2 regions of the Kineococcus sp. NBC_00420 genome follow, and region 2 is predicted to be linked to the other one. Evidence: riboswitches for the same ligand, from Rfam matches in the RefSeq annotation. Region 2 holds a riboswitch; the other holds the start of a gene.
What was found. Region 2 has a riboswitch for S-adenosylmethionine ahead of OG218_RS22235 (ABC transporter substrate-binding protein). Riboswitches for the same ligand answer to the same signal wherever they lie in the genome.
Positions count from the first base shown of each region.

Region 1: linked by a shared signal. The riboswitch ahead of OG218_RS21105 (MetQ/NlpA family ABC transporter substrate-binding protein) and the one ahead of OG218_RS22235 (ABC transporter substrate-binding protein) in region 2 are both predicted to bind S-adenosylmethionine.

Region 1 covers NZ_CP107930.1:4,275,528-4,283,145, reverse strand. Annotated here, with positions in the region: gene add (adenosine deaminase) at 1-276, shown strand, start outside; gene OG218_RS21130 (NtaA/DmoA family FMN-dependent monooxygenase) at 273-1,658, shown strand; gene OG218_RS21125 (purine-cytosine permease family protein) at 1,655-3,112, shown strand; gene OG218_RS21120 (OsmC family protein) at 3,191-3,694, opposite strand; gene OG218_RS21115 (DUF7711 family protein) at 3,751-4,377, shown strand; gene OG218_RS21110 (DUF1737 domain-containing protein) at 4,374-4,577, shown strand; SAM riboswitch class IV at 4,679-4,789, shown strand; gene OG218_RS21105 (MetQ/NlpA family ABC transporter substrate-binding protein) at 4,857-5,813, shown strand; gene OG218_RS21100 (methionine ABC transporter ATP-binding protein) at 5,810-6,832, shown strand; gene OG218_RS21095 (methionine ABC transporter permease) at 6,832-7,509, shown strand; gene OG218_RS21090 (diacylglycerol/lipid kinase family protein) at 7,561-7,618, opposite strand, start outside.
Region 2 covers NZ_CP107930.1:4,529,926-4,537,543, reverse strand. Annotated here, with positions in the region: gene obgE (GTPase ObgE) at 1-23, opposite strand, end outside; gene rpmA (50S ribosomal protein L27) at 183-440, opposite strand; gene rplU (50S ribosomal protein L21) at 449-760, opposite strand; partial or broken gene OG218_RS22240 (Rne/Rng family ribonuclease) at 1,314-3,992, opposite strand; SAM riboswitch class I at 4,330-4,418, shown strand; gene OG218_RS22235 (ABC transporter substrate-binding protein) at 4,649-6,025, shown strand; gene OG218_RS22230 (carbohydrate ABC transporter permease) at 6,022-6,984, shown strand; gene OG218_RS22225 (carbohydrate ABC transporter permease) at 6,981-7,618, shown strand, end outside.

The sequences.
Region 1 (7,618 bases), 250 kb from region 2:
GGCATCGTCCCCACGCTCGCCGCGCACCCCGCCCCGCTCCTGCACGCCGCGGGCGTGGGGATCACCCTCAACGCCGACGACCAGCTCTGGTTCGGTCGTGGCGTCAGCCACCAGTACGCCGTGGCGCGCGAGGTGTGGAAGCTGAGCGACACCGACCTCGCGGCCCTGGCCGGGCACGGTCTGCGGATCGAGGGCATGAGCCCGGCGACCCGGCACCGCCTCGGCGCGGGTCTCCTCGACTGGCTGGAGCGCAGCCCGGCGGGCGTCCCCGCGTGAGGGAACCGCACCACCTGTTGCTGAGCGCCTTCGAGATCAACGGCCCCAACCTCACCAGCCAGGGGTTGTGGGCCCACCCCGAGCAGCACACCGACCGCTACCTCGACCTCGCGCACTGGACGTCGCTGGCCCGGCTCCTCGAGGACGGGGGTTTCGACCTGCTGTTCCTGGCCGACTCCCCCGGCTACCCCGTGCTCGAGGGCCGCACCCCGGCCGTGACCTTCGAGCAGGGGGTCGAGATGCCGACCAACGACCCCCTGCTGCTGGTCCCGGCGATGGCCGCGGTGACGAGCCGGCTCGGGTTCGCGGTGACGTCCTCGACGAGTCTGGAGGGCCCCTACCCGAACGCCCGGCGGTTCGCGACGCTGGACCACCTCACCCGCGGGCGCATCGGCTGGAACGTCGTGACGACGTCGGCGGGGGTGGTCAGCGCGCTGCACGGACGCGAACCGCTGCCCCGCCACGACGAGCGCTACGACATCGCCGACGAGCACCTCGACCTCAGCTACCGGTTGTTCGAGGGCAGCTGGGAGGACGCCGCCGTCCTGCACGACAAGGCGACGCGGCGCTACGCCGACGCGCGTCGCGTCCACGAGGTCCACCACCACGGCCGCTACTTCCACTGCGACGGCTACTTCAAGGTCGAGCCCTCCCCGCAGCGCACCCCCGTCCTCTTCCAGGCCGGCGCCAGCGAACGCGGTCGGGAGTTCGCGGCCACCCACGCCGAGGTGGTGTTCCTGCAGGGCCGCGACGCCGGGACGCTGCGCCGCCAGGTCCTCGACCTGCACGCCCGGGCCGCCCGGCACGGACGCGGCCCGGGGTCGCTGCGCACCCTCGTCGGACTCACGGTCGTGCTGGGGCGCGACCGGGACCACGCCCGCTCCCGCCTCGAGGAGTACCTGTCCTGGGTCGACCCGGAGGCCGCCCGCGCCTACTACGCCTCGATGACCGGCGTCGACCTCGCTGCCCTGGACCCCCGCGGGAACTTCTCCGACGTCCGCACCGAGGGCGGGCGGACCCAGGTGGAGCGCTACCGGGACGAGACGGTGGCCCACGCGCGCGCCGACTTCCTGCGTTTCGGGATGCGGGAGTTCGTGTTCACTGGCACGGCGGGCGACGTGGCCGACGCCATGGAGGCGCTGGTGCGGGAGACGGGGATCGACGGGTTCAACCTCACCCCGTTCGTCGTACCGGGCTCCTACGCGGAGTTCTGCGAGCAGGTCGTCCCCGAACTGCGCCGGCGGGGCACGCTGGCGCCACCACCCGGTCGCGACGCCCCAGGCCGTACGCTGCGGGAGGTGGTCTTCGGTCCGGGCCGCACGAGGCTGCCCGCCGACCACCCCGCGGCCCGGTACCGCCATCCTCCCGAGGAGTCGACGTGAGCGAGATCCCCGCCACCCCCGAGACGAGGGTGGGCGGTGTCGACGTCGAACTGAACGGCATCAACACCGTCGCCGAGTCCGAACGCCACGGCAGGCCACGCGACCTGTTCTGGCCGTGGTTCGCCGCCAACGTGTCCGTCCTGGGAGTCAGCTACGGCTCGTTCGTCCTGGGTTTCGGGATCTCGTTCTGGCAGGCCACGGCCGTCTCGATCGCCGGGGTGTTCCTGTCCTACGTGATCGTCGGCCTCGTCGCGATCGCCGGGAAGCGCGGTTCGGCGCCCACGATGACGTTGTCCCGCGCGGCCTTCGGGGTCGACGGGAACCGCCTGCCCTCGTTGGTGTCCTGGTTGCTGACGCTGGGCTGGGAGACGTCGCTGGCGGCCGTCGCCGTGCTCGCGACGGCGACCGTGCTGGACCGTCTCGGAGCCGGTGGGGGCACGGGCACGAAACTCGTCGCCCTCGTGATCGTCGTCGGGCTGATCGTGCTCGGCGGAACCCTCGGGTTCAGGGTCATCATGCGGATGCAGCGCTGGATCACGGTCGTCACCGCGGTGCTGACGGTCCTCTACATCGTCTTCGCGGCCGACTCCATCGACCTGGACGCGGTGAACGCCCTCCCGGCCGGGAACGCCGCGGCGGTCGTCGGGGCGTTCATCCTCGTGATGACGGGTTTCGGTCTCGGGTGGGCCAACGCGGCGGCGGACTACTCCCGCTACCTCCCGCGCGAGGCCTCCAGCGGCGGGGTCGTGTTCTGGACGACGCTGGGTTCCTCGCTCGGCCCGGGCGTGCTCCTCGTCTTCGGCGCGCTCGTCGCCGGGTCGTCGAAGGACCTCAGCGGCCGGATCGCGGCGGACCCCGTGGGGGCGCTCACGGACATCCTGCCGACGTGGTTCCTCGTCCCGTTCGTCGTCGTCGCCGTGCTGGGCCTCATCGGGGGTGCGGTGATGGACATCTACTCCTCGGGGCTGGCCCTGCTGAACGTCGGCCTGCGGGTTCCGCGCCCGGTGGCGGTGCTGATCGACGGCTGCCTGATGCTCGCCGGATCGATCTACATCGCGTTCTTCTCCAAGGACTTCCTCACCCCGTTCCAGGGGTTCCTCATCACCCTGGGTGTCCCGATCGCGGCGTGGGCGGGGATCTTCCTGGCCGACCTTTCGCTGCGCAAGGGCGACTACGCGGAAGCAGAACTCCTCGACTCGCGCGGACGCTACGGCTCGGTGCGCCCGCTCGCGGTGGTCACCATGGTGGTCGCCACCGTCCTCGGCTGGGGACTCGTCACCAACACCGGGGCCAGCTGGCTGACCTGGCAGGGCTACCTGCTCGGGCCGATCGGCGGCAAGGAGGGGGGCTGGGCCTACGCGAACCTGGGCGTCCTGTTCGCCTTCGTGCTCGGCTTCGTCGCCGTCTTCGTCGGCGGGCGCCGGGCCGTCGCCCTCCAGGAGGAACGTGCCTGACCCTCGCCGGGAGGATCGTTGACTCCACGGTCCCGCGGAGTGGGACCGTGGAGGCAACGATCCCCCTCCCGGCGGGGCTCAGCCGCGCTGGACGGAGACCTTGGGCGGGGTCTGCAGGGTCTGGGCGATGACGCAGTAGCGCTCGGCCAGCGAGATCATCTTGGCCTCGGTCGCCTCGTCGGCGTCGGAGGTGAACGTGAAGGTCAGGGTGACGTCGGTGATGCCGACGGGCACCTCGCGCGAGACGCCGAGCGTGCCGCGGGCGTCCCAGTGCGCCTCGGCGGTCACCGACGCGTTGCGCAGCTCCACGCCCATGGCGGTGGCCACGCTGCGCAGGGTCACGCCGGCGCAGGCCGCGACGGCCTCGCAGAGCATGTCGGCGGAGCACGCCTCGGTCCCGTCGCCCCCGGCGGCGGGGTGCAGCCCGGCGCGGGTGGTGCCCGCGAACCCGTCGACCGACACGCCGATGGACTGCCCGTCCAGCACCGCCACGGCCTTCGCGGGGACCAGCGCCTGGGCCGGGTCCTCGCGGTAGGCGTCCTTCAACGGCTTCTGCAGGGCCCTCAGTTCGGTCGAATCCACCGGGCGAGCTTAGGCCCCCGTGGGGCCGGCCCCGCAACACCCGCGAAGATGCTGCCGTGAAGTGGACCACTGCCGTCAGCAAGCTCGCCGACGTCGCCCAGGGGTGCGAGCACGCGAACTCGTTGCCCACCGAGCTGAACCTCTTCCGCGCCGAGGAGGCGTGGGTCTTCGGCGCCCTGCTCGGCCCGCAGCAGGACAGCGAGGACCCGACGTTCGTCCGGGTCGCCGTCGTCGTCGACCTCCCCGAGGACGAGTGCGCGCTCTTCAGCCGACCGCAGGCCGGTGAGTTCTGGCTCAACGCGTCCGGACTGGGGAAGAGCCCCGTCCAGGTCCTCTTCCGGTCCGCGCAGGCCCCGGTGTGGAACCACCTGGTCGAACGGCCGGTGCGGTTCTGGGCCCGGGAGGAGGGCCTGGACCACGAGGCGCTCCTGCAGCTGCGCAACGGCGACGGCGAGGCGCTGCGCCCCGAGGCGCCCACGGACGGGGAACTGCGCGAACGCCTCGACCGCGACCTGCGCGCGAGCCTCGAGGCACTGCGCCGCACGGCCACCGACTACGACGGGAAGCGTTGGGCCCGGGCCAACCACAAGAAGCTCGGCGACGCGCTGGCGGACGCCGCCCTGGGCCTGCTGAGCCTGCAGGACGCCCGCGACGCTCTGGGCGCGAACGGTCTGGACGCGTGAGCGACGAGAAGCTGACGTACCGGCTGCTGACCGGCCCCGACGACCGTTCCTTCTGCGAGAAGGTCACGGCGGCCCTGGCCGAGGGCTACGTCCTGTACGGCAGCCCGTCGGTGACGACGACGGACGGGCGCACCGTCGCCGCGCAGGCCGTCGTCCTCCCCCACGTCCTGACCCGACCCGGTGACGGCGGGGCGGCGTGACCGAACGCCTGCGCTGAGACGCGGGCAGTCCTACGGTCGGCTGAACACCGGCGCGGGGGCGATTTGACGGGTTCGACGACGGGAACCTACGGTTCCCCCACGGTCATGAGTGACAGCGACAAGCCCTGGCTCGCTGTCCGGCAACCCTCCCCCGCGGCGGGGTGCCCCAGGTGAAGACCAGGCCGGACGACCCCGTCCGGCAAGCGCGGAACAACGGACGCCGTCGATCACGGCGTGCTGCGAGCCGCGCGCCCGCCGTTCGACCACCGGAGTGCCACCGTGTCCAGCCCCGCCCCCGCCCTGCCCGACAAGCCGAAGCGCCGCGGCCTCCTCATCGGGATCGTCGCGGCCGTCGTCGTCGTGGTCGTGGTGATCGTCGCCGTCGTCCTCGGGACCCGCAAGGACGACACCGCGACGACCACCGCCGCCGGTTCCGCCCCGGCCCAGACCGTGAAGATCGGCGTGGCCGACAAGTCGCTGGACTACTGGACGACGTACGTGGACCTGGCGAAGTCGAAGCTGAACGTGACCGTCGACCTGGTCAACTTCTCCGACTACAGCCTGCCGAACCCGGCGCTGTCGCAGGGCGAGATCGACCTGAACCAGTTCCAGCACATCCAGTACCTGGCGAACTACGACGTCACCGCCGACGACGACATCCAGCCCATCGGTGGCACCGCCATCTACCCGCTGCCGCTGTACTCGACCACGGCGAAGAGCCCGTCCGAGCTCCCCGAGGGCGCGAAGGTCGCCATCCCGAACGACGACATCAACCAGGCACGCGGCCTGCTGGTGCTGCAATCGGCGGGTCTGCTGACCCTCAAGGACGGGGGCAACGCCTTCTCCTCGATCGAGGACATCGAGACCAAGAAGGTCGACGTGACCGCCATCGACGCCTCGCAGACCGCGAACGCGCTGCAGAGCGGTTCCGTCGCCGCCGCGATCGTCAACGTGAACTACGCGACCAGCGCCAAGCTGCCGGAGACCGACGTCATCGCCAAGGACGACCCGTCCGACCCCTCGGCCGCGCCCTACGTCAACATCTTCGCCGCGCGGGCCAAGGACAAGGACAACGAGACCTACCTGAAGCTGGCGGCCCTCTTCCAGGACCCGGCCGTGCAGACGGTGTTCTCCAAGGACTACCCGAACGCGGTCGTCTCCGACCGCAGCGCCGCGGACCTGCAGGCCGACCTCGCCACCGTCGAGGCCGACGCGAAGGCCGCGAAGGGCAAGTGAGCGCCCTCGTCACGCTGGAGAACGTCTCCAAGCGCTTCGACCGCCGCGACGGCCAGTCCGTCGCGGCGGTCGACGACGTCTCCCTCGACGTCGAGGAGGGAGAGGTCCTCGCCGTCATCGGCTACTCCGGCGCCGGCAAGTCCACGCTCGTCCGCCTCGTCAACGCCCTCGAGCTGCCGACCTCCGGCAGCGTCAGGGTCGGGGGGCAGGACCTGACGAAGCTGTCGGAGGGCGAGCTGCGCACGGCCCGGTCGAAGATCGGGATGATCTTCCAGCAGTTCAACCTGTTCCGCTCGCGGACGGTCGCCGGGAACGTCGCCTACCCGCTGCGGGTCGCGAAGGTCCCCGCGAAGCAGCGCGACGCCCGCACCGCGGAACTCCTGGACTTCGTCGGTCTCCTCGACCGGGCGCACGCCTACCCTGAACAACTCTCGGGTGGGCAGAAGCAACGCGTCGGCATCGCCCGCGCGCTGGCCACGAACCCCCCGCTGCTGCTGGCCGACGAGGCCACCAGCGCGCTGGATCCCGAGACCACGACCGAGGTCCTGTCGCTGCTGCGGCGGGTGAACACCGAACTCGGGGTGACGATCATCGTCATCACCCACGAGATGGACGCCGTGCGCCAGATCGCCGACCGCGTCGCGGTCATGGAAGAGGGGCGGATCGTCGAGGTCGGCGAGGTCTACGACGTGTTCTCGAACCCGCAGACCGCCGCGGCCCAGCGCTTCGTGCGCAGCGCCACCCACGACCGGCCCCCGGCCGAGACCCTGGCCCGGCTGCGCACCCACCACCCCGGCCGGCTCGTGAGCGTCCGCATCACCGACGAACCCGGTCTGCAGCAGCGCATCGACTCGGTGTTCCGGAGCACCGGCGCGACCGCGGAACTGGTCTTCGGCGGTGTCTCGGAGATCCGCGAACGCCGGACCGGCTCACTGACCTACGAACTCAGCGGCCCCGACGTGGACGGCACGCTCCGTGCGCTCGCCGCCGACGGCGTGCACGCCGAAGAGGAGGTCTGATGGCCGGGAAGGGCTTCTTCGACGGTTTCCTCGACAGCGTCGACGTCTTCCGCGAGTCGATCTGGCAGACGTTGTTCATGACCGGCATCTCGCTGGTCGTCGCCGGCGTCCTCGGGCTCGCGTTGGGCATCGCTCTCTACGCGACCAGGCCGGGCAACCTGTTCGGCAGCCGGTGGGTGTTCGGGATCATCGGGTTCGTCGTGAACCTGGTGCGCCCGATCCCGTTCGTCATCTTCCTGGCCGCCATCAGTCCGCTGCAGCGGGTCGTGGTCGGGACGACGATCGGGACCACGGCGGTCACGTTCGCGATCTCCCTCGCGGCCGCCTTCGCCGTGGCACGCATCGTGGAGCAGAGCCTCGTCAACGTCGACCCGGGGGTCGTCGAGGCGGCACGCGCCGTCGGGGCGGGACGGGTCTCGATCCTGCTGAAGGTCGTCGTCCCGGAGGGCCTCGGGCCGTTGGTGCTCGGGTACACGTTCATCTTCATCGGCATCGTCGACATGTCAGCACAGGCCAGCCTCGTCGGCGGCGGCGGTCTCGGCGAGTACGCCATCACCTACGGCTCGCAGCGCTACGACAACGGCATCATCGTGGTCAGCGTCGTCGCCATCGTGGTCATCGTCCAGGTGGGTCAGCTCGTCGGGAACCGGATCGCCCGCGGCGTCATGCGCCGCTAGTCCCCGGTTCCCCCGGACCCCCCGTCGTGATCGCGACGGGGGTTCCGCCGTTCAGGGGCAGATGACGTCGTAGACGTCGGTGTGCATCTTGAACCGTTCGTAGCTCTGG
Region 2 (7,618 bases):
CGGTCGACGAAGTGGGTGGACATGGTTGAAAGCCTCTCGTAGCCCAGCGATGGTGATCTTGCAGGTAGTCCCAGCTCGATCTCCGGCGCTGGGCGCCGGCTCCACGATTGCGGGGGCTGACGCACGGAGGGGCGGACCGGATCGCTCCGGTCCGCCCCTCCGCGTTCACGACTGGTGGTACGTCACACGCCGGCTGCGACGATGTTGATGACCTTGCGGCCACGACGCGTGCCGAACTCGACGGCGCCGGGGATCAGAGCGAACAGCGTGTCGTCGCCGCCACGGCCCACACCCGCACCGGGGTGGAAGTGGGTGCCGCGCTGGCGGACGATGATCTCGCCCGCGAGGACGACCTGACCGCCGAAGCGCTTGACGCCGAGGCGCTGGGCGTTGGAGTCACGACCGTTGCGCGAGGAGCTCGCGCCCTTCTTGTGTGCCATGAGTCAGCTCACTCCCCGATGCTGGTGATCTTGACGCGGGTCAGCGGCTGGCGGTGGCCCTGACGCTTGCGGTACCCGGTCTTGTTCTTGTACTTCAGGATGGTGATCTTGGGGCCCTTGGCCTCCTCGACCACCTCGGCGACGACCTTGACACCCGCGAGAGCCGAAGCCTCGTGAGTCACGGTCTCACCGTCGACGAGGAGAAGGGGCTGCAGTTGCAGCGTCTCCCCGTTGGCCACGGGGACACGGTCGATGGTCAGCACGTCGCCGACCGAGACCTTCTCCTGCCGGCCGCCGGCGCGGACGATGGCGTACACCACAACGAACCCGTTTCTCTCGTCACAACTGGAAGGCCAGCAGACCGATGGACGGTCTGTGGCTCGCGCACGATGGCGCACCAAGGGTCAAGCGTACGGAACGCCGTCCCATGGGTCAAAACGGCTGGCCGCGAACGGCCGGCCGAGTCGTTCAGTCGCCCGCGGACGAGGCGCCCGGGGCGGACCCCTCGCGCTCCTCGCGCTCCTTGTGGCGGGCGGCCGCGGCCACGGCCGCGATCGCGGCGAGGACCGCGGAGTCCTTGGCGGGCTCCCGGGGGGCGTCCTGCTCGGACTCCCCGCGCGGGGCGGAGCCGTTCGAGGAGGATCCCTCGACCGAGGGGGCGTCGCCGGCGGGACGGCCGTTCTCCGTCTCCCCCTCGGCCCCCTTGTCCCGGCCCCGACCACGGCGCGAGCGGGACTTCGTGCTGCCCCCGTTGCCACCGGAACCGCCGTTGCCCCCACCGTTCGAGGAGGGGCCGGAGGAACCGCTGGAGGAGCTCGAGGAACCCGTGGGCGTCGGCTGCGGGGCGGGGTTCGCGTCGGCGGCGGCGTCGAGCTCCTCGAGGACCGCCGCGAGGCCCTGTCCGGTCCGCTTGCGCGTCATCTGGACCAGCCCGAGCGAGGTCACCTCGGCCACCTGGTGCTTGGTCCGGTCCCGGCCCAGGCACTCGATGAGGCGGCGCAGCACGAGGTCGCGGTTGGACTCGAGGACCATGTCGATGAAGTCGATGACGATGATCCCGCCGATGTCGCGCAGCCGGAGCTGACGGACGATCTCCTCCGCGGCCTCGAGGTTGTTGCGGGTGACGGTCTCCTCGAGGGTCCCGCCGACACCGGTGAACTTCCCGGTGTTGACGTCGACCACGTGCATGGCCTCCGTCGGGTCGATGACCAGGGAACCGCCCGAGGGCAGCCAGACCTTGCGGCCCAGCGCCTTCTGCAGCTGCTCGTCGATGCGGTGGTGGGCGAAGACGTCCTCGCTCCCCTCCCAGCGCACGAGCCGGTCAGCGAGGTCGGGGGCCACGTCGTCGACGTAGTCGCGCACCGTTTCCCACGCCTCGTCCCCGGACACGACGAGCTGGGTGAAGTCCTCGTTGAAGACGTCGCGCACGACACGGACGGTGAGGTCCGGCTCGCCGTGCAGCAGGATCGGCGAGTTCTTGCTGGACGCCTTGGCCTCGATGGCCTCCCAGGTGGCCTGCAACCGCTGCACGTCCGCGGCCAGCTCCTCCTCGGCCACACCCTCGGCGGCCGTGCGCACGATGACGCCGGCCCCCTCCGGGACGACCTGCTTGAGGACCTTCTTCAACCGCGCGCGCTCGGTGTCGGGCAGCTTGCGGGAGATGCCCGTCATCGACCCGCGGGGGACGTAGACGAGGTAGCGACCGGGCAGCGAGACCTGGCTGGTGAGTCGCGCACCCTTGTGCCCGACCGGGTCCTTGGTGACCTGGACCAGGACGGAGTCGCCGGACTTCAGCGCCGCCTCGATCCGGCGCGGCTGCCCCTCGAGCCCGGCGGCGTCCCAGTTGACCTCACCGGCGTACAGCACGGCGTTGCGGCCCTTGCCGACGTCGATGAACGCGGCCTCCATGCTGGGCAGCACGTTCTGCACGCGGCCCAGGTACACGTTGCCGACCATCGTGGTCTGCGCGGACTTCGCGCCGTAGTGCTCGACGAGGATCCCGTCCTCGAGGACGCCGATCTGGGTCTTGTCGTCCTGCTGACGCACGACCATCACGCGTTCGACGGACTCGCGGCGGGCCAGGAACTCGGCCTCGGTGAGGATCGTGCGCTTGCGGCCCTGCTCGCGGCCCTCGCGGCGGCGCACCTTCTTCGCCTCGAGACGCGTCGAGCCCTTGAGCGCGGTGATCTCGTCCTCGCCGGTGCCACCGATCGTGACCGCGGCACGGGGACGACGCGGTTCCCGGACCCGGGTGACGGTGTTCGGCGGGTCGTCGGGCGAGACGTCCTCGGACTCCGCGGAACCGCTGCGACGGCGACGGCGACGACGGCGGCGGGAGGACCCGTTCGACTCCTCGCCGTCGTCGTCCTGCTCGGTCTCGTCCTCGGGGTCCTCGGTCTGGTCCCCGGAGTCGGTCTCGGCGACGTCCTCGTCGTCCGCGCCGGTCTCGCCCGACTCGTCCTCGACGTCACCGTCGACGGGGGTGCGGCTGCGGCGACCGCGGCCACCGCGGCGGCGACGCCGACGCGGCGCACCACCGTCGTCGTCGTCGTCGTGGTCGTCGTCGCCCGCGTCACCCTGGTCATCGATCTGGTCGTCCTCGTCACCGGTCCGGTCGAGGGCGTCGTCCACCTCGACGTCGGACTCGCCGTCCTCCTCGCCGTCGAAGGCGAAGGTGTCCTGGTCGCTGACGGGGGGCGGGCCGGCGGGTGCGGAGGCGCGACGGCTGCGACGCACGGGCTCCTCGTCGACGGGGGCCTGGAAGAAGAGGGCGGTGGCGCGGGCGGCCGCGTCGGCGGCACGCTCACCCTCGCTGGGGGCCCGTCGTCCCTGGGCGAACCCGGCGGCTCGCAGCAGGACCGGGTCGTCCATGAGGTCGGGGTCCTCCGCCACCGGGGTGACGGGGGTCTCGACGGGGGCTTCCTCCACCGGGACGTCCTGCGCGAGCGCAGCGGCCTCGACGGGCTCCTCCTCGACGGGGACGGCCGGCACCACGGGCGCGACGGCCGTCTTGCGGCTGCGACGACGACGGGCGGGGGCCGCGGCCGGGGCCTCGGCGGGGGCCTCCGCAGTGGTCTCCACGGCGGCCGGTTCGACGGCGGGCTCGGGGGTGGGTTCCGGGGTGACCTCGACCTGGGGGGTCACCTCCGCCACGGGTTCCACGACGGGTTCGGCGACAACGGGTTCGGCGGCCACCTCGGCCGGGGTCGCGACCTTGCGGGTCGCCCGACGCGCACGACGACGCGGCGGCGCCTCGGTCTCCACGACAGGCTCGGGTGCCGGGGCCACGACGGGCTCCGGCTCCGCCGCCACGACGGGATCGGGCGTCGGTTCCGCCACAGCGGGGGTGGCGGGGGTGGCGGGCTCGGCCGCGGCGCTGGTCTCGCCTGACACGTCGACGTGGGCCGGCGGACCGGCGGGTCGACTCGCCGCACGGCGCCGGCGGGGCCGCGTCGTCGCCGCGCCCTCGGCTGCTGCTGCGTCGTTCTCTTCGGGTGTGGTGCTCACGGGTGCTCCGCTCGCCCGCGGCGCCCGCTCCACCGGTGAACCCACGGCCGCGCGAGCGTCCTGGTCGGAATCGCCGGGTGGGTCGTCCCGCACCCGACGGAAGTCCTCTGTGTGCACCGACGGGTTCGCGCTCTTCGCGTGCTCCGTCCGTGCCGCCGGCGGTCGACGTCCGGCGTGTGGCCCGGGGCGCCTGCGAGGTCCTTCCACTGGACCGCGGCGCTCCCCGGAGCCCGCGCGCAGGGCGACGGTCTCGACAGCGGGCCGGGCGCCCGGTGTAGGGAACGCTCGACCACTGTCAGTGTCGCACAGCTCGCCAGGACGGGTCCGGGCCGTCCGCGGCAACCGTCGCCAAGGGGGCCGGCGGTCCGCTACTCTCCGATCAACACCATCCAGAGTGGCCGAGAGACCTGGCTCGACGACGCCACAGCAACCACCGCGCAGCGGCAGGTGCTCCCGCCAGGGCGATGGAGGAAACAGCGTGATCAGCCGTACCCGCTCGACCCTGACCCGGCGCTTCCACGTCGACTTCTCGCGCGCCGCCTCCACGGCGTGTCGCCAGGGCGCTCCGATGCGCCGGGGGACGCCGCGCGCGGTCTGAGCACCGCCGCCGCATCCCCGCAGCACCTCGCTCGACCTCCTCCCCCGCGCCCTCGCGCACCCCGACGGACGGTCACCGTCCGCCTACCCCCCGGAGCACACCCATGTCCGCGCCCCGTCGCACCCTCCTGCCCGCCAGCACCTCCCGACTCCTCGCGTCCCGTCGGCGGGTCCTCTCCGGGGCTCTCGGCCTCGGCGCGCTCGCCGGCACCGGCACGCTGGCCGCCTGCGGTGACGAGAGCACCTCCTCGGGCCTGAGCGCCGGGAAGGCCGTCGACCTCAAGGGGGCGACGATCAAGCTGATGGTGAACCAGCCGCACGTGCTGGCCTTCACGGACCTGCTCGGCAAGAAGTTCGCGGCGGAGTTCGGCGGGAAGCTCGAGGTCACGGCGATCCCCTACGACCAGCTCACGAGCAAGCAGATCCTGGACGTGCAGGGCGGCGACGGGGAGTTCGACGTCTTCGACTACTTCTACTTCGGCCTCGGCCAGCTCGTCGACGCCGGCGCCCTGGTCGACCTCACGGACTGGATCGGCGCGAACACCGACATCGCGACCGACGACTTCCTGCCCTCGATCTACGACCCGTACACCCTGATCGACGGCAAGCGCTACGGCCTGCCCTTCGACGGCGACACCCACGTCCTCTACTACAACACCGAGGTCTTCGAGAAGTACGGCGTCGAACCGCCCAACACCTGGGACGACTACGACGCGGTCGCCGCGAAGATCACCCAGGACTCCGGCGGCAGCGTCTACGGCGCGATCGTCGAGGGTCAGCAGGTCCCGATGATCCTGGGCTGCTCCTTCATCAACCGCCTCGCCGGCTACGGCGGCACGCTCGTCGGCTCCGACGGCAAGGCCGCGTTCCACGGGGCGGAGGGGCTGGCCGCGCTGCAGCACCTCATCGACGTCTCCCCCGCGGCCCTGCCGACACCGCTGCAGACCGGCTTCGACCAGGCCAACTCCGCCTTCCTCTCCGGTCAGGGCGCGATGCTCGACACCTGGACCGACCTCGGGCTGAAGGCGCAGGACCCGGCCGGCTCGAAGATCGTCGACAAGTGGGGCGTGGTCACGCTCCCCGTGGGCGGGAAGAACACGACCGCGCGCACCGCGCTGGACGCCGGGTTCGGCCTGGGCGTCTCGAGCGCCTCCCAGCAGATCGACAAGTCCGCCGCCTTCGTGAAGTGGGCGACGAACCAGGAGAACAACCTGCTGCTCGCCTCCACCGCGGGTTCTGGGATCGACCCGGCGCGCAAGACCGTCCTGGACTCCACCGACTACGCCACGGCCGCGGGCATCGCGACCGACGTCATCCGCGAGGGTCTCGACGGTGACCCGCTGGCCTGGCCGAGCCGGGCCGGTGCGCCGAAGGCGCTGCAGGACCTCGTCGACCAGCTGGCGCTCGCCATCCAGGGGTCCACGGAACCGCAGGCCGCGCTCGACAAGGCCGCTGAGAGCTGGGAGAAGGAACTCGGATGAGCCAGCTCCTGGACGGGCAGCGCACCGTGCCCGGGCCGCGGCGGGGTCGCCGCGATCCTGCGGCCCGGCGCGCGGTCCCCGGCCGCCACCGGCCGGGGCACGTCTCGACGTGGCTGGCCGCGCCCAGCCTCGCGGGGCTGGCGCTCATGCTGGTCTACCCGACGGTGTTCGTCGTGGCCCTGGCCTTCACGAAGTCGTCGCTGGGCAAACCCCTCCAGCACTTCACGGGGGTCGACAACTTCGTCGACGCCTGGGAGTCGCTGGCCTTCGCGGGTTCGCTGGTCCGTTCCGTGGTCTTCGCCGTCGTGGCCGCCCTGGTCGCGACGGGACTCGGCATCGCCCTCGCCCTGTTGCTGCACGCGCGGGGGACCCGGTTCGGCGCGGTGGGAACGATCCTCCTGCTGCCCCTGGTCACGCCGCCCGTCATGGTCGGGGTGGCCTGGAAGCTCATGCTCGCCCCGGTCGGGGGCGCGTTCGGCGGGTTGTTCTCGGCGATCGGCTTCCCCGGCGCGAACCCGTTGGGCGACAGCGTGGGAGCCTTCGCCGCGTTGATCGTCATGCACGTCTGGCAGTGGACGCCCCTGGTGACCCTGCTGGTCTTCGCGGCCCTGCTGGGGGTCCCCGAGGAACTCCGCGAGGCGGCCTCCCTCGACGGCGCCGGTGCGTTCCGCACGTTCACCTCGGTGGTCTGGCCGGTCGTCGCCCCCAACGTCCTCTCGGTCCTGCTGCTGGAACTCGTCATCGGGTTGAAGGTCTTCGACCTGGTGACCGTGGTGACCCAGGGCGGGCCGGGGGTCTCCACCATCGTCAGCAGCTTCGAGATCTTCCGGACGGGCATGCGCGGCAGCTACGAGATCGGGACGGCCGCCGCCGAGACGCTGGTCTTCGGCCTGGTCGTCGGGGTCCTCACCACCGTGGTGACGCTGGTGCGTTCGCGTGCCGTGAAGGCCGACCGGTGACCGGCGCCGTGCTGCGCCGCAGCGGTCTGCGCGTGATCCTGGCGGCCGTCGCGTTCGTGGCGCTGCTGCCGATGCTGTTCATGGTCTCGCTGTCGCTGCGCAGCGTGGACGACATCGCCAACGGCGGCTGGCTGCCGACGAACTTCGTGTGGTCGAACTTCAGCAAGGCCTTCGCGACGGTCCCGCTCTCGACGATGCTCGCGAACTCGTGGGTCGTCGCGATCGGGGCGACGCTGCTCACCTCGATCGTCGCGGTACCCGCCGCCTACGTGACCGCCCGGGCCGGGGCGCGCGGTGAGCGTCTGCAGACGGTGCTGCTGGCCAGCTACTGCGCCCCGCCGATCGTGGCGGTCCTGCCGCTGTACTACTTGCTCAAGCAGGCGGACCTGACGAACTCCGCGATCGGGCTGGTCCTGGTCAACGGCCTGGCCAACGTCCCCGTCGCCGTGTGGTTGCTCGACGGTTTCGTGCGGCGCATCCCGCTGGAGGTCGAGGAGGCCGGCTGGGTCGACGGCCTGTCCACGACGAGGGGGCTGTGGCACCTGGTGCTGCCGCTGCTGGCGCCCGGACTCGTCGCCGCCCTACTGATCTGCCTGTTCCTGTCCTACAACGAGTTCCTCTTCGCCGTGTCGTT